Regions from separate parts of the Streptomyces sp. LZ34 genome, predicted to be linked through region 1. Evidence: predicted binding sites of a transcription regulator. Region 1 holds the regulator's gene; the other holds the start of a gene.
What was found. Region 1 encodes HrcA, which represses chaperone genes, less so after heat shock. Its sites were predicted from a motif close to TTNGCACTCNGNNNNNCNGAGTGCNAA; they were not measured.
Positions count from the first base shown of each region.

Region 2: a site for HrcA is predicted at 4,202-4,228, ahead of groL (chaperonin GroEL). Genes of this name have one in related genera too.

Region 1 covers NZ_CM132680.1:8,477,895-8,486,578, forward strand. Annotated here, with positions in the region: gene ACWY4P_RS35700 (SpoIIE family protein phosphatase) at 1-1,297, shown strand, start outside; gene hemW (radical SAM family heme chaperone HemW) at 1,450-2,682, shown strand; gene ACWY4P_RS35710 (DUF3097 domain-containing protein) at 2,795-3,625, opposite strand; gene ACWY4P_RS35715 (MBL fold metallo-hydrolase) at 3,648-4,382, opposite strand; gene hrcA (heat-inducible transcriptional repressor HrcA) at 4,578-5,594, shown strand; gene dnaJ (molecular chaperone DnaJ) at 5,595-6,734, shown strand; gene ACWY4P_RS35730 (nitronate monooxygenase) at 6,910-8,001, shown strand; gene ACWY4P_RS35735 (16S rRNA (uracil(1498)-N(3))-methyltransferase) at 7,998-8,684, shown strand, end outside.
Region 2 covers NZ_CM132680.1:7,144,070-7,152,753, forward strand. Annotated here, with positions in the region: gene ACWY4P_RS29545 (alpha,alpha-trehalose-phosphate synthase (UDP-forming)) at 1-324, opposite strand, end outside; gene ACWY4P_RS29550 (glucosyl-3-phosphoglycerate synthase) at 399-1,397, opposite strand; SAM riboswitch class I at 1,609-1,757, shown strand; gene thrC (threonine synthase) at 1,751-3,088, shown strand; gene ACWY4P_RS29560 (MoaD/ThiS family protein) at 3,165-3,443, shown strand; gene ACWY4P_RS29565 (cold-shock protein) at 3,877-4,083, shown strand; gene groL (chaperonin GroEL) at 4,391-6,016, shown strand; gene murQ (N-acetylmuramic acid 6-phosphate etherase) at 6,119-7,054, opposite strand; gene ACWY4P_RS29580 (MurR/RpiR family transcriptional regulator) at 7,153-8,082, opposite strand; gene ACWY4P_RS29585 (hypothetical protein) at 8,192-8,554, shown strand; gene ACWY4P_RS29590 (GlxA family transcriptional regulator) at 8,594-8,684, opposite strand, start outside.

The DNA.
Region 1 (8,684 bases):
CGTCCGCCACACCGACGCCGACTGGGTCCGGGAGGGCGCGCTGTCCTTCCTCGCCGAGGCGTCCGAGCTGCTGGCCGGGCAGTTCGACGAGGACATGGTGACCTCGCTGGCCGCCCAGCTGCTCGTGCCGCGGTTCGCCGACTGGAGCGCGGTGTGGCTCGACGCGGAAGGCGGCCCGCCGCGGCTCGCCCAGGTGTGGCACGCGAGCGAGAGCCGGATCGAGACCCTCCGCCAGGTGCTCGAGAAGGAGCCGCTGGAGCTGCCCGCCACCGCGCGCGGCCGAGCCGTGCCCTGGGCGTGGCCCAGCGACCCCTCCGCCTACGGGCCCGGCGGCGCGGCCCTGGCCTGCCGCCTCATCGCGAACGGGCGCACCGTCGGCACGCTGCTGCTCGGCCGGGCCGGGCTGATGCGAGTGCCGGGCGAGGTGGCCGACCTGGTCGAGGACTTCGCCCGCCGGGTCGCGCTCGCGCTGTCGTCCGCCCGGCAGTACACGCGGCAGGCGACGATCAGCCGGGTGCTGCAGCGCGGGCTGCTGCCGTCCCATATCGCGCGGATCCCGGGCGTGGAGTCGGCGGTGGTGTACGAGCCGACCGGCGGCATCTCGGCCGGGGGCGACTTCTACGACATCTTCCCGGCGGGGAACGGCCGCTGGGTCTTCGTCCTGGGCGATGTGTGCGGGAACGGGCCGGAGGCGGCCGTGGTGACCGGGCTCGTACGGCCCTGGCTGCGGCTGCTGGCGCGCGAGGGATACGGCGTGGGGGCGGTCCTGGAACGGCTCAACCGGATGCTGGGGGAGGAGGCCGTCGAGGCCGCGGTCGAGGGCGCGGCGGAGGCCGTGGCGGCGGGCGTGGGGCTGCCGGTGGGCGGCGGGGTGTCGCGGTTCCTGTCGCTGCTGTACGGGGAGCTCGTGCCGCTGGGCGAGGACGGCGAGGACGGCATCCGCTGCACGCTCGCCAGCGCGGGACATCCGCTGCCCCTGGTGCTCCGGCCCGACGGGTCGGTGCGCACCGTCGCCGAGCCGCAGATCCTGCTGGGCGTCGTGGACGACGTCACGTACGAGAGCGAGACCTTCGAGCTGGCGCCCGGGGAGACGCTGGTGTGTGTGACGGACGGGGTCACGGAGCACAGATCGGGCGCCCGGCAGTTCGACGACGGGGACGGGCTGGCGTCGCTGCTCGGCGACTGCGTGGGGCTGGACGCGGGGGATGTGGCGGAGCGGATCCGGCAGGCGGTGCACGCGTTCGCGGTCGAGCCGCCGGACGACGATCTGGCGATGCTGGTGCTGCGGGCGCGGTAGGGGCGGCGCCCGGACGGATCTCTCCCTCCCCCCGTCCCTACCCGACACCGGGGGCGGGGTTCCACCGCGTGGGGGGGCTCGGAGGCCTGGGGCGGGCCGCCCCAGGCCGCGAGGCGTTCGGGGCGCTGCCCCGATGGCGGACAATGGGGGGCATGCCTTCCGTACTGCCCGATGGCGAGCCCATGCCCGAGGACGGCGCGCTGCCCGCGAGCGCCGTGGCCGGGGCGGCACACCGGCCGCTCGGGTTCTATCTGCATGTGCCCTACTGCGCGACGCGCTGCGGGTACTGCGACTTCAACACCTACACCGCCACTGAGCTGCGCGGTTCCGGCGGCGTGCTCGCTTCCCGCGACAACTACGCCGAGATGGTCGCCGAGGAGGTCCGCCTCGCCCGCAAGGTGCTGGGGGACGACCCCCGGCCGGTCGAGACCGTGTTCGTCGGGGGCGGCACCCCGACCCTGCTGGCCGCCGCCGACCTCGGGCGGATGCTCGGCGCCATCCGGGACGAGTTCGGGCTGGCGGAGGGGGCCGAGGTCACCACCGAGGCCAACCCGGAGTCGGTCGACCCGCGGTATCTGGAACAGCTGCGGGAGGCCGGGTTCAACCGGGTCTCGTTCGGGATGCAGAGCGCCCGGCAGCATGTCCTGCGGGTGCTGGACCGCACCCACACCCCGGGCCGCCCGGAGGCGTGCGTGGCCGAGGCTCGGGCGGCCGGGTTCGACCATGTGAACCTGGACCTGATCTACGGCACGCCGGGGGAGAGCGACGAGGACTGGCGCGCCTCGCTGGAGGCCGCGCTGGGCGCCGGGCCCGACCATGTGTCGGCGTACGCGCTGATCGTCGAGGAGGGCACCCAGCTCGCCCGGCGGATCCGGCGCGGCGAGGTCCCGATGACCGACGACGATGTGCACGCCGATCGGTATCTCATCGCGGAGGAGACGCTGTCGGCGGCCGGGTTCCGCTGGTACGAGGTGTCGAACTGGGCCACGTCGGACGCCGGCCGGTGCCGCCACAACGAGCTGTACTGGCGCGGCGCGGACTGGTGGGGCGCCGGTCCCGGCGCGCACAGCCATGTGGGCGGCGTGCGCTGGTGGAACGTGAAGCACCCCGGCGCGTACGCGCAGGCGCTGAGCGAGGGCCGGTCCCCGGGGGCGGGCCGCGAGATGCTGACCGACGAGGAGCGCCGGGTGGAGCGGATCCTGCTGGAGCTGCGGCTTGTGGAGGGCTGCCCGCTGGACCTGCTGGCCCCGGCGGGCGCCGCCGCGGCGGCCCGGGCCGTGGCGGACGGCCTGCTGGAGCCGGAGCCGTACGGCGAGGGCCGGGCGGTGCTGACCCTGCGGGGGCGGCTGCTGGCCGACGCGGTGGTGCGCGATCTGGTGGACTGACACCTGTCCGGACGCCCGCCTGACCCGACGGCGTGAGGATGACCCGACGCCCGGGTGACCCGACGCCCGGATGACGTGACGCTCGCATGCCCCGACGCCCGGACGGGCCCCGCTACGGCCCGTCCGGACCGCCCACGGTCACATGGTCGATCAGCTCCTCCACCCGCCCCAGCAGGGTCGGCTCCAGGTCCTTGTAGGAGCGGACCGAGGACAGGATCCTCTGCCAGGCCGCCCCCGTGTTCTCGGGCCACCCCAGCGCCCGGCAGACGCCCGTCTTCCAGTCCTGGCCGTGCGGCACCGTCGGCCAGGCGGCAATGCCGACCGAGGAGGGCTTCACGGCCTCCCACACGTCGATGTAGGGGTGCCCGACGATCAGCACGTGCTCGCCGGTGACCTCGGCCGCGATACGGGACTCCTTCGTGCCCGGGACCAGGTGGTCGACCAGCACGCCGAGGCGGGCGTCGGGGCCGGGGGAGAAGTCGCGGACGATCGCGGGCAGGTCGTCGATGCCCTCCAGGTACTCCACGACCACGCCCTCGATGCGCAGGTCGTCCCCCCACACCCGCTCGACGAGCTCCGCGTCGTGGCGCCCCTCCACGTAGATGCGCCCCGCGCGGGCGACGCGCGCGCGGGCCTGAGGGAGGGCGAGGGAGCCGGAGGCGGTGCGGCGCGGGGCCGTGGGGGCGGCGGCGCGGGGGCGCACCAGGGTGACGACGCGGCCCTCCAGGAGGAAGCCGCGCGGTTCCATGGGGAAGACCCGGTGTTTGCCGAAGCGGTCCTCCAGAGTCACCGTGGGGCCCTGCGCGGTCTTCTCGCAGCGGATCACGGCGCCGCAGAACCCGGTGGTGACCTCCTCGACGACCAGGTCGGGCTCGGCGGGCACCTCGGGCGCGGGCGCCTGGCGCTTCCAGGGCGGGGTCAGGTCCGGGTCGTACTGTCGCATCCGAGTGACCCTAGCGCCGGCGTCAGGAGGACACGCCGAAACGAGCGGCGAGCTCATCGCGCTGCGCCCGGACGAAACGGGCGTCCACGGCGGCGCCGTGCCCGGGGACGTACAGCGCGTCCTCGCCGCCGAGGGCGAGCAGCCGGTCCAGGGCGGCGGGCCACTGTCCGGGGATCGCGTCGGCGCCCGCCTGGGGCGGTCCCGACTCCTCGACCAGATCGCCGCAGAAGACCACCTCGGGCTCGCCCGGGGCCTGGCCGGGGACGAGGACGGCCAGGTCGTGGGCGGTGTGGCCGGGGCCCACGTTCGCCAGCAGGACGGGCCGGTCGCCCAGGTCCAGGGTGAGCTCGCCGCACACCAGGTGGTGCGGGCGTACGAGATGGTCGGCGGCCCCGGCGGCGGCGTCGGGGTCCGCGCCGTGGCGCACCGCGTCCTCGCGCAGCGTGTCCCGCTCGCGGCGCAGCAGCTCGTCGAGCCCGGCGGCCCCGTACACCTCGCAGCCCGCGAAGGCGGCGGTGCCGAAGACATGGTCGAAGTGGGGGTGGGTGAGGGCGATGTGAGTGGGGCGGCGGCCGAAGAGCCGGGTGATCTCGCGGCGTACCCAGGCACCCTCGGCCAGGTCGGCGCCGGTGTCGACGACCAGGACGCCGGTCCGGCCGGCGATCGCGCCGACGGTCGCGTCCCAGCCGGGCAGACGGCACCGGGCGACGGACGGCGCGAGATCTTCCCAGCGCGCCTCTTCCCAACGGGTGTCCATACGGAGACGCTAGCGGGGGCAGAGGCAAACCGAGACGCCAACAGACGCCAACGACGCCAACAGGGGCAGTGGCAAAGCGGCGGCTCTTGCCCCGGCCACGGCACCCCGCCGTACACTGGCTGAGGGGTTCTGGCACTCGTGACCATTGAGTGCCAGGGGGAAGACCTGATGAGACGGCTGGACTGGAGGTGCGCGGTGCTCAGCGAACGCAGACTCGAGGTACTGCGTGCGATCGTCCAGGACTATGTGGGCACGGAGGAGCCGGTCGGCTCCAAGGCGCTCACCGAGCGGCACCGGCTGGGCGTCTCCCCGGCCACGGTGCGCAACGACATGGCGGCGCTGGAGGACGATGGCTATATCGCCCAGCCGCACACCAGCGCCGGGCGCATCCCCACGGACAAGGGCTACCGGCTCTTCGTCGACAAGCTGGCCGGGGTGAAGCCCCTGTCCACGCCGGAGCGGCGGGCCATCCAGAACTTCCTGGACGGCGCCGTGGACCTCGACGATGTGGTGGGGCGCACGGTCCGGCTGCTCGCGCAGCTGACCCGGCAGGTCGCGGTGGTGCAGTATCCCTCGCTGACCCGCTCGACGGTCCGCCATGTGGAGCTGCTGGCGATGAGCCCGGCGCGGGTGATGCTGGTGCTGATCACCGACACCGGCCGGGTCGAGCAGCGCATGGTGGACTGCCCGGCGCCCGTGAGCGAGGAGTCGCTCGCGGATCTGCGGGCCCGGCTGAACAGCCGGGTCGTGGGCCGGCGGTTCTCGGATGTGCCGCGGCTGGTGCAGGACCTGCCCGAGGCCTTCGAGCAGGAGGACCGGGGGACCGTCTCGACGGTCCTGGCCACCCTGCTGGAGACGCTGGTCGAAGAGACCGAGGAGCGGCTGATGATCGGCGGCACCGCCAATCTCACCCGCTTCGGGCATGATTTCCCCCTGACGATCCGGCCCGTGCTCGAAGCGCTGGAGGAGCAGGTCGTTCTGCTCAAGCTGCTCGGCGAGGCGAAGGACTCGGGCATGACCGTACGGATCGGGCATGAGAATGCTCACGAGGGCCTGAATTCCACTTCGGTCGTGGCAGTCGGCTACGGTTCGGGCGACGAGGCGGTCGCCAAACTCGGCGTGGTCGGACCGACCCGCATGGACTACCCCGGAACGATGGGAGCGGTACGCGCAGTGGCACGTTACGTCGGACAGATCCTGGCGGAGTCGTAAGTGGCGACGGACTACTACGCAGTCCTGGGCGTGCGGCGTGATGCCTCGCAGGACGAGATCAAGAAGGCATTCCGCCGGCTCGCGCGTGAGCTGCACCCGGACGTGAATCCGGATCCCAAGACCCAGGAGCGGTTCAAGGAGATCAACGCCGCCTACGAGGTCTTGTCCGATCCTCAGAAGAAGCAGGTCTACGACCTGGGCGGGGACCCGCTGTCCGCCTCGGGCGGCGCCGGGGGCGGCGCGGGCGGCTTCGGCGCGGGCTTCGGCAACTTCTCCGACATCATGGACGCCTTCTTCGGCACCGCGTCGCAGCGCGGCCCGAGGTCCAGGACCCGGCGCGGCCAGGACGCCATGATCCGCCTCGATGTGGAGCTGACCGAGGCGGCCTTCGGGACCACCAAGGACATCCAGGTCGACACCGCGGTCGTCTGTACGACGTGCAGCGGCGAGGGCGCGGCGCCCGGCACCTCGGCGCAGACCTGTGACATGTGCCGCGGCCGGGGCGAGGTGTCCCAGGTGACGCGGTCCTTCCTCGGCCAGGTCATGACCTCCCGGCCGTGCCCGCAGTGCCAGGGCTTCGGCACCGTGGTGCCGACCCCGTGCCCGGAGTGCGCGGGCGACGGGCGGATCCGCTCGCGCCGGACGCTGACCGTGAAGATCCCGGCCGGTGTGGACAACGGCACCCGGATCCAGCTCGCCGGCGAGGGCGAGGTCGGCCCGGGCGGCGGCCCGGCGGGCGATCTGTACGTGGAGATCCACGAACTGCCGCACCCGGTCTTCCAGCGCCGGGGCGACGACCTGCACTGCACGGTGACCATCCCGATGACGGCGGCGTCGCTGGGCACGAAGGTGCCCCTGGAGACGCTCGACGGCCTGGAGGAGGTCGACATCCGGCCCGGCACCCAGTCCGGCCAGTCGATCCCGCTCCACCAGCGCGGCGTCACCCACCTGCGCGGCGGCGGCCGCGGCGACCTGATCGTCCATGTCGAGGTGCAGACCCCGGCCAAGCTCGACCCGGAGCAGGAGGAGCTGCTGCGGCGGCTGGCCAAGCTGCGGGGCGAGGAGCGGCCGGTGGGCGAATTCAAGCCAGGGCAGCAGGGGTTGTTCTCGCGTCTGAAGGATGCGTTCAACGGGCGGTAGGCGCCCGGCCGGGGGTCCGGGGGTGGCCCCCGGGGGATGGAGTAAGCCAGGGCAGCAGGGGTTGTTCTCGCGCTTGAAGGATGCGTTCAACGGGCGTTAGGCGGCTGGCCCGACCCGAAGGGCGCGGCCCTGAGCCGGGTTCTGACCGGCGCGGAGGACATGACACGATGTCGCCATGTCCTCCGCGCTGACCGATCTCTTTCGGTACCCGATCGTGCAGGCCCCGATGGCGGGCGGGGCCTCCTGCTCGCAGTTGGCCGCCACCGTCTCCGAGGCCGGCGGCCTCGGGTTCCTCGCCGCCGGCTACAAGACGCCGGAGGCGATGTACCAGGAGATCAAGCAGCTGCGGGGGGAGACCGCCCGGCCCTTCGGCGTGAACCTGTTCATGCCGCAGCCGCTCACCGCCGACCCCGCCGCCGTGGAGGTCTACCGGGAGCAGCTCGCCGGGGAGGCGGCCTGGTACGACACCCCGCTGGGCGACCCCGACGCGGGCTCCGACGACGCGTACGACGCCAAGCTGGCGATCCTCCTCGACGACCCGGTCCCGGTCGTCTCGTTCACCTTCGGCTGCCCCACCCGCGCCGTCCTCGACGCCTTCGGCAGGGCCGGGACGCGGACGGTGGTGACCGTGACCTCGCCCGCCGAGGCGCAGTCCGCCCAGTGGGCGGGCGCCGACGCCGTGTGCGTACAGGGCGTCGAGGCGGGCGGCCACCAGGGCACCCACCGCGACGACCCGCGCGCCGACGGGACGGGCGCCGGGTTCGGCCTGCTGTCGCTGCTCGCGCTGGTCCGGGAGGTCGTGCAGATTCCGGTCATCGCGGCGGGCGGGCTGATGCGCGGCTCGCAGATCGCCGGGGCGCTGGCGGCGGGCGCGGTCGCGGCCCAGCTGGGGACCGCGTTCCTGGTCTGCCCCGAGTCGGGGGCCAACGCCCTGCACAAGCGGGCCATGACCGACCCGGTGTTCGGCCGTACGGAGCTGACCCGCGCCTTCTCCGGGCGCCCCGCGCGCGGGCTGGTCAACCGCTTTATGCGCGAGCACGGCCGATACGCCCCGGCCGCCTACCCCCAGGTGCACCACCTCACCTCGGGGCTGCGGAAGGCGGCGGCGAAGGCCGGCGATCCGCAGGGCATGGCGCTGTGGGCGGGGCAGGGCCACCGGCTGGCCCGGGAGCTGCCCGCCGCGCGGCTGGTGGAGGTGCTGGCGGCCGAACTGGACGCGGCACGTGAGGGTTTGGGCGTCATGCGGGACAGAGGGGCGGTGTCGTGACCGCACCCGTCTTCCTGGCCGACTCCCTGGCGGGGGCGGCCGTGGGGGCGCGGCTGGCGCTCGAGGGGCCGGAGGGGCGGCATGCCGTGTCGGTGCGCCGGCTGCGCGTGGGCGAGCCGGTGGTGCTGACGGACGGGGCGGGTACGGGCGCGTTCGGCGTCGTGGCGGCGGTCGAGGGCAAGGACCGGCTGCTGGTCGAGGTGGCCGAGGTGCGCCATGAGGCGCAGCCGAGCCCGCGGATCACCGTGGTCCAGGCGCTGCCGAAGGGGGACCGCGGCGAACTGGCCGTGGAGACCATGACGGAGACCGGCGTGGACGCCATCGTGCCCTGGGCGGCGGCGCGTTGTGTCACCCAGTGGAAGGGCGAGCGCGGCCTGAAGGCGCTGGGCAAGTGGCGGTCGACGGCCCGGGAGGCGGGCAAGCAGTCGCGTCGGCTCATCTTCCCCGAGGTGGCGGACGCGATGACGACCCGCCAGGTTGCTCGGCTTCTGGCCGAATCCGACTTCGCCGCTGTGCTGCACGAGGAGGGCAGCGAGCCGCTCGCGACCGCGCCGCTGCCCGCCGAGGGAAGCGTTGTGCTGGTGGTCGGCCCGGAAGGGGGCGTATCACCCGAGGAGTTGGCGGCCTTCGCCGAGGCGGGGGCGCGCCCGTACCGCCTGGGCCCGACCGTGCTGCGCACCTCC
Region 2 (8,684 bases), 1.3 Mb from region 1:
AAACCACAGCACCGAGTTCGCGATGCCGTTGTACGCGGCGTCGAAGACCTCCGGCGCGATGTCGAGCATCCGCACCAGCTGCCCGCCGGTGTCGCCCGGGTCCAGATGCCCGGGCCCGGCCCGCCGGGCCGCCTCGCGGTCGCCGTCGCCCAGCGCCGCGCAGACCCATACGGCGTCGGTGTCCGGCCCTATGGCACTGAGGCCGGAGACCAGCCCGCCGCCGCCGCGCTTGGGGTCAAGCGAACCGTCCTCCCGCAGGGTGTACGAGACCGGGCCGCGGTTGGACGCGACGAGGACCTGTGCAGCACTGCGCTCGGAGGCCATGTCGCGTACCTAGCCACCTCACGAGTCGCGCAAACGTGCGTGCGGCTTCTTGCCCCGGTCGGGGCAGGCGGGCGTCACGCCGCACGCCGCTCCACATACTCCGGGATCTCGATCATCGGCGGCCGCTCCTCCGTGTCCACGGCGCTCGTCCGCGCCACGAAACCGGCCTCGCCCCGGTCGAACTGGGTCAGCCGCGGCCGCACCAGATGCCCGCGGGCCAGCCGCAGCTGGGCCGTGCGGTAGATCGTGGCCGCCATCCGGCCGAGCGCCTGCGCGTCCTGGTGCCGGTGGATACGCACGCCGAGGTCCACCTGGGCGAGCGCGTCGAGCCCGACCGTGTGCAGCGAGTCGATGAGAATGGCGAGCTCCACCCCGTACCCGACCGGGAAGGGCAGCCGCTCCAGCAGCGTGCGGCGCGCCGCGTACTCGCCGCCGAGCGGCTGTACGAAGCCGGCCAGCTGCGGCCAGTGCAGGTTCAGCAGCGGCCGGGCCACCAGCTCGGTGACCCGTCCGCCCTGGCCGGCTGTGTTGCCGGCTGTCCTGCCGACTGTCTTGTCGGAGGCGAGCGCGTTGAACTCAGGGCGGAGCGGCCGGTCGTACATCCCCTTGACCAGGTGCACGTCCGGGTCGGTCAGCAGCGGGCCGACGATCCCGGAGACGAAGCGCGCATCGAATTCCCGCAGGTCGGCGTCGATGAAGCAGACGATGTCGCCGCTGGTCGCCAGCAGCGAGCGCCACAGCACCTCGCCCTTGCCGGGCAGCGTCGGCAACTCGGGCAGCAGGGAGTCGCGGTGCACGACCCTCGCCCCGGCCGCCGCGGAGACCTCGGCGGTGCGGTCGGTGGACCCGGAGTCCACCACCACCAGTTCGTCGACCAGGGGCGTGGCCTGGCTCATCAGCTCGCGGCGGATGGTCGCGGCGATCTCACCGACCGTCGCCTCCTCGTCGAGGGCGGGCAGGACGACGCTCACCGTTCTGCCTGTGGCTCGCTTGGCGGCCAGCAGGCGGTCGAGCGGACGGTCGTCGGCGGACCAGGACCGCTCCTCCAGCCAGCGCTCCACCTCTTCCAGCACGTCCATGTCTCCCTGCTGTGTGTGCGGACAGTTCGCGGTAAGTACGTCGGGGTCAGCCGCGTCCCAGCACGTCAGCTGTGATGCATCTCGCGCTTCGGACGACTATCTCAACCATCCGGGCCTTCGGTTACAGTCTTGAACAACGCACGTGACCGTCGTATGTCGGGGGTCTTCGTGCGACAAACACGCCGGGCTGGGCCCGGCGTCATACCGCTCATCCAGAGGGGCAGAGGGAACGGCCCGTTGAAGCCCCGGCAACCCTCCAGCCGGTCCTGATTCGATTCTCAACGAAGCGGGGCCCCGGCTAGGGAAGGTGCCAATTCCGGCTCGCGGCGAGATGCGCCGTGAGGAAGATGAGGAGAAAGGGCCTCGCCTCCATGGCTGTGCAAGCTGTCGAAAGTTCAACCGCTTCTTCTGGTTCCGCAGGTTCTGCCGGTTCTTCCGTTTCGCTCGGCCCCGCCGTCGCCCTGTCCTGTCGCGAGTGCGGTGAGCGTTTCCCCCTCGGCCCCATTTTCGCCTGTGTGGAGTGTTTCGGACCGCTCGAAGTCGCGTACGACCTGCCGACCGGCGACCCCGAGGGGCTGCGCCGGCGGATCGAAGCCGGCCCGAACAACATCTGGCGCTACGCCCCGCTGCTGCCCGTCCCGGCGGACGTGGCCGACAAGCCCAACATCAACCCCGGCTTCACCAAGCTGGTGAAGGCCGACAACCTGGCCCGCGAGCTGGGTGTGACCGGCGAGCTGTACATCAAGGACGACTCCGGGAACCCGACGCACTCCTTCAAGGACCGCGTCGTCGCCCAGGCCGTCGAGGCCGCGCGCGCCTTCGGCTTCACCACCCTCTCCTGCTCCTCCACCGGCAACCTCGCGGGCGCGGTCGGCGCCGCGGCGGCCCGCGCGGGCCTGCGCTCCTGCACCTTCATCCCGCACGACCTGGAGCAGGGCAAGGTCGTCATGGCCGCGGTCTACGGCGGCGACCTGGTCGCCATCGAGGGCACGTACGACGACGTCAACCGCTTCTGCAGCGAGCTGATCGGCGACCCGGCGGGCGAGGGCTGGGGCTTTGTCAACGTCAACCTCCGGCCGTACTACGCGGAGGGGTCCAAGACCCTCGCGTACGAGATCTGCGAACAGCTCGGCTGGCGGCTGCCGGACCAGCTGGTCATCCCGATCGCGTCCGGCTCGCAGCTCACGAAGATCGACAAGGGGCTGAAGGAGCTCATCGCGCTCGGCCTGGTCGAGGACAAGCCCTACAAGATCTTCGGCGCTCAGGCCGAGGGCTGCTCCCCGGTCTCCACCGCCTTCAAGGCGGGCCACGACGTGGTGCGGCCGCAGAAGCCGAACACCATCGCCAAGTCGCTGGCCATCGGCAACCCGGCGGACGGGCCGTATGTGCTGGACATCGCGCGCCGCACGGGCGGGGCGGTTGAGGACGTGAACGACGAGCAGGTCGTCGCGGCGATCAAGCTGCTGGCCCGTACGGAGGGGATCTTCGCGGAGACCGCGGGCGGGGTGACCCTGGGCGTGACGAAGAAGCTGCTCGAGAACGGGGTGCTGGACCCCGCCCTCACCACCGTTGTGCTCAACACCGGAGACGGCCTCAAGACGCTCGACGCGGTCGCCCCGACGAGTGGGCCCACGGCGGTGATCCGCCCGAGTCTCGACGCGTTCCGCGAAGCTGGTCTGGCCTGAATCGGCCCGGCTCAAACCAGCTGGCTTGAATTCGTCCCTCGCCCCCGCTGCAATTCCCACAGAAGGTGAAACGCTCATGAGCGTCAATGTCCGAATCCCCACCATCCTGCGCACCTACACCGGCGGGCAGGCCGAGGTCAGCGCCGATGGGGCGACCCTCGCCGAGGTCCTGGCGGACCTGGACCGCAATCACCAGGGCATCGCGGCCCGCGTTCTGGACGAGACCGGCAAGCTGCGCCGTTTCGTCAACGTCTACATCAACGACGACGACGTGCGCTTCGCGGAAGGCCTGGAGACGGCGACCCCGGACGGCGCCGGTGTCTCGATCATTCCGGCGGTCGCGGGCGGCTGCTGAGCCGCTCACGGCCCGGTTGTACCCCCCGAGGTAAACGGAATCGCCTCGTCCTGATAGAAACGGACGAGGCGATTCCGTGTTTAGAACCGCGATACAGTTGAAGCGATCCCCTTCTGTCGGCTTCTGGCGGCCTCCGCGCCGACCGCATATGAGAACTCGTCAACTTGTGCGTGAAGTGTGCGCGCGAATTGCCGGGTTAATCCCTTATGTCCGGCCCTGCTTGCCCTGAATTCGCAGGAATTTGCCGCTTATTACCGTTCGACCGTCGCCAGAATTCTCGTCCGATTGACCTGTTGCACAGGGCAGTGGGACAGATACATTCAGCGGCGGTCGACGCGTTCCGGCGCACACCCCCCTCGACTCGGGGGGTGAGGTCTGACCCGGGTCCGCGGAGTGCGGTCCTGCGCAAGGGCCAGCAATAGGGGAGTTAGGAATGGCTCAGGGCACCGTCAAGTGGTTCAACGCGGAGAAGGGGTACGGCTTCATCGCGGTCGACGGTGGTGCGGACGTGTTCGTCCACTACAGCGCGATCCAGATGGACGGTTACCGCACCCTCGAGGAAGGCCAGCGGGTCGAGTTCGAGATCTCGCAGGGTCAGAAGGGGCCGCAGGCGGACATGGTCCGCGTGGCTGTTGGCTGAAGCGCGCCGACGCGAGGCAGCTGACTGGACCGTTCAAAGGGCCCGTACCCCCTGGGGGAACGGGCCCTTTGACGTGGGTGCAGACGACCAGCTTGTCCCGTCCTGTCACCCACTCACGCTTGCACTCTCGGGGGTCGAGTGCTAATCATTGGCGTTAGCACTCTAAGAGTGAGAGTGACAGAAGGATCGGGTTGGTGAGGTCCGTCAGGCCGTGCGGGGCAAGGAACCGCAGGGCAGGCAGACCGTCCGTCGCGGGCGCCAGGCGCGGTCCGGAGCAATCCACCCCGTCTTGGGAGGACCACTTCACATGGCCAAGATCATCGCGTTCGACGAGGAGGCGCGGCGCGGCCTCGAGCGCGGGATGAACCAGCTCGCCGACGCCGTCAAGGTCACCCTCGGCCCCAAGGGCCGCAACGTCGTCCTCGAGAAGAAGTGGGGCGCCCCCACGATCACCAACGATGGTGTGTCCATCGCCAAGGAGATCGAGCTCGAGGACCCGTACGAGAAGATCGGCGCCGAGCTGGTCAAGGAGGTCGCGAAGAAGACGGACGACGTCGCCGGTGACGGCACGACGACCGCGACCGTCCTCGCCCAGGCGCTGGTCAAGGAGGGCCTGCGGAACGTAGCCGCGGGCGCCAACCCGATGGCCCTCAAGCGCGGCATCGAGAAGGCCGTCGAGGCCGTCTCCGCCCAGCTGCTCGAGCAGGCCAAGGACGTGGAGACCAAGGAGCAGATCGCCTCCACCGCCTCCATCTCCGCCGCCGACACCCAGATCGGCGAGCTCATCGCCGAGGCGATGGACAAGGTCGGCAAGGAAGGCGTCATCACCGTCGAGGAGTCGCAGACCTTCGGGCTCGAACTCGAGCTCACCGAGGGCATGCGCTTCGACAAGGGCTACATCTCCCCGTACTTCGCCACCGACATGGAGCGTATGGAGGCGTCGCTCGACGACCCGTACATCCTGATCGTCAACTCGAAGATCACCAGCGTGAAGGACCTCCTCCCGCTGCTGGAGAAGGTCATGCAGTCGGGCAAGCCGCTGCTGATCATCGCCGAGGACATCGAGGGCGAGGCCCTGGCGACCCTGGTCGTCAACAAGATCCGTGGCACCTTCAAGTCCGTCGCCGTCAAGGCCCCGGGCTTCGGTGACCGCCGCAAGGCCATGCTCGGCGACATCGCCATCCTCACCGGTGGCACCGTCATCTCCGAGGAGGTCGGCCTCAAGCTGGAGAACGCGGGCGTCGACCTGCTCGGCCGTGCCCGCAAGGTGACCGTCACCAAGGACGAGACCACCATCGTGGACGGCGCCGGCGACACCGACCAGGTGCAGGGCCGCGTCAACCAGATCCGCGCCGAGATCGAGTCCTCGGACTCGGACTACGACCGGGAGAAGCTGCAGGAGCGCCTGGCGAAGCTGGCCGGCGGCGTGGCCGTCATCAAGGCCGGTGCCGCCACCGAGGTCGAGCTCAAGGAGCGCAAGCACCGCATCGAGGACGCGGTGCGCAACGCCAAGGCCGCCGTGGAGGAGGGCATCGTCGCCGGTGGTGGCGTGGCCCTGCTCCAGACCGTCTCGGTCTTCGACAAGCTGGAGCTGGACGGCGACGAGGCCACCGGCGCCCAGGCCGTGCGCCTGGCGCTCGAGGCCCCGTTGAAGCAGATCGCGGTCAACGCCGGCCTCGAGGGCGGCGTCGTGGTGGAGAAGGTGCGCAACCTCACCCCGGGCCACGGCCTGAACGCCGCGACCGGCGAGTACGTCGACCTGATCGCCGAGGGCATCATCGACCCGGCCAAGGTCACGCGCTCCGCGCTGCAGAACGCCGCGTCGATCGCCGCGCTGTTCCTGACCACCGAGGCCGTCATCGCCGACAAGCCGGAGAAGGCCGCCGCGGCGGGCGCTCCGGGCGGCATGCCGGGCGGTGACATGGACTTCTGATCGACGCCTCAAGTCGATCGGCTGTCCGCCCGAAACATCGGGTACGTCGGGGCGGCACCCTCTCCCAGGGTGCCGCCCCGACGGCGTTTCACCGCGCGGTCATCACGGCTGTGCGGCCTCCAGGGCAGCCCGCAGGTGGCCGTCCGACTCGCTCAGCAGCCGGGCGGCGGTGGAGGCGTCCACCCCGCCGAGGAGGGCCAGGATGGCGTGCTTCGTCTCGCCTTCGCTGGCGGCCAGCGCGGCCTCGATCTGCGGATCGGGGGCGCCGGTGGCGAGGGAGACGATACGGCGCGAGCGCGCGCGCAGCTTCTCGTTCGAGGCGCGCACATCGACCATCAGGTTTCCGTAGGTCTTGCCCAGCCGGATCATGGTGATGGTCGAGACCATGTTGAGCACGAGCTTCTGGGCCGTGCCCGCCTTCAGCCGGGTGGAGCCGGTGAGCAGCTCCGGCCCGACCACGACCTCGATGCCGTGCTCGGCGGCCGCCGCGAGCGCCGAGCCCGCGTTGCAGGACAGTCCGACGGTGAGCGCGCCGAGCCGACGGGCGTGCTCGACCGCGCCGACCGCGTACGGGGTGCGGCCGGAGGCGGAGATGCCGACGACGCTGTCGTCCGCTCCGACGCCCAGTGCGTCGAGGTCGGCGGCGGCCAGCTCCTTGCTGTCCTCGGCGCCCTCGATGGAGGTCACCATGGCGGCGGGCCCGCCCGCGATCAGCCCGACGACCTGGTCCGGGGCGGTGTTGAAGGTGGGCGGGCACTCGCTGGCGTCGAGCACGCCGAGCCGCCCGGCGGTGCCCGCGCCCGCGTAGATCAGCCGGCCGCCGCGGGCCATGCGCACGGCGATGCCGTCGATGGCGGCGGCGATCCGCGGGAGCTGGGTGGCGACGGCCGCGGGCACGGCCGCGTCCTCGCCGTTCATGATGCGGGCGATCTCGATGGTCTCCAGCCGGTCGATCTCGGCGAGTTCGGGGCGGAACGCCTCGGTGGTGAGCGTGTCCAGCTGGGCGCGCAGCTGTTCCTGGTCAGCGGCGGAAGTCATGGCGAAGCGGCTCTTTCCGGTACGGGGGTGGTGGCGGGGCCCCGCCGAAACGGGGGTCCCGCCGATACGGGGGGTGTCCCGACTCGGTCAGCGCTCGGTCAGCGGGGGCCGGGCCGGGGGTCATGCCGGTGGGCGAGAGCTTCGTACGAGGCCGACAGCGCGGGCGCGGCCGCCTCGTACGTACGCTGTGCCACACCTATGAAGAGGCAATCCACGACGAGAAGTTGACTGGTGCGGCTGGACATCGCCGCCGGGCGCAGCTCGCTCTCGCGGGCGGTGGACGTGGTGAGCACGAAATCCGCGTACTGCGCGACCTCGCCGTCGGGGCGGCCGGTGATCGCGACGGTGGTGGCTCCGCGCTCGAAGGCGACCCGCAGGGGCTCGATGACGTCGGTGGTGCGCCCCGAATGGGTGATCGCGATGGCGACGTCGCCGGAGTGCAGCTGCACGGCGTTGGTGACCGCGAGGTGCGGGTCGCCGTGTGCGTGGGCTATCAGGCCGATCCGCAGCAGCTTCTGGACCAGGTCCTGGGCGACCAGGCTGGAGGCGCCGACGCCGTAGACGTCGATCCGGCGGGCGGTGGCGAGGGCGGTGACGGCCGCCTCGAGCTGGCTGGTGTCCAGCCCGGCGGCGGTGTCGGCCAGACACTGCTGCTCTTCCTGGGCGAGCTTGGTGACGACGTCGGCGATCGGATCGTCGACGGCGATGTCGGCCGTGACGGCCGGGGCGCGGCCGGCCGCCTGCTGCGCGGCGAGCGCGGCGAGCGCGAGGCGCAGATCGCGGTAGCCGGGGTAGCCGAGCAGGCGCGAGGTGCGGACCACGGTGGCCTCGCTGGTGCCGGTGAGCTCGGCGAGCCCGGTGACGGTGAGCGCGGCACAGCCGGCCGGATCCCCCGCCACGGCCTCGGCGACGCGCTGCATGGAGCGGGTCATGGAGGGCGCGAGGGTACGGACCTTGGCCGCGAGGGCGGCGGGGGCGGGTGGAGTGGCTTCGGGCACGATGAAAGTTTCCTTCAGCTTGCTACTCACCACTGAAAGATATTTTCGGCGATCGGGGGCCGTCAAGGGGACGTCCCGGGGCTCTGCCCCGCCGCCCTTCGCGCGTACCGACGGGCGCCGGTTGTGCTCAAAGGTGACAATGGGTCTCATGAAGCTCGAACAGGCACTGCATGCGGCACGGGCGCTGGTGCTCGCCGATCTCGCGGCGGGCGAAGTGGCCCAGGCGGACATCGTCTCGCTCGTCGAGGACTCCATCGCGCACCGCAGATGGTGGGTCGAGCAGTGGCCGGAGGGCGCCGCGTACGTGGCCGGGCTGGTGGCCCAGGACGTACAGGACGCCCTGCTCGAGCGGTACGGCCGCTGGCCGCTGTGCCCGGTGTGCACGGAGGGCGGCGATCTCCACGCGCTGGACGTGGAGCCGGAGTTGGGGCCGGATCCGCACTGGGTGTGCGGCAAGACGGCGGTGGCGGTGGCGCGGGTGGGGGCGCTCGGGACCGTGTGACCGCCCACGCTTCGTACGCTCCGAGGGCGGCCGGTCCCCTCAGGCCCCGAACCGGCGCCGGTACGCCGACGGGGTGAGGCCGATTTCGCGGCGCATGAGCGCGCGTAGATTGGCGGCGGTGCCGAGCCCG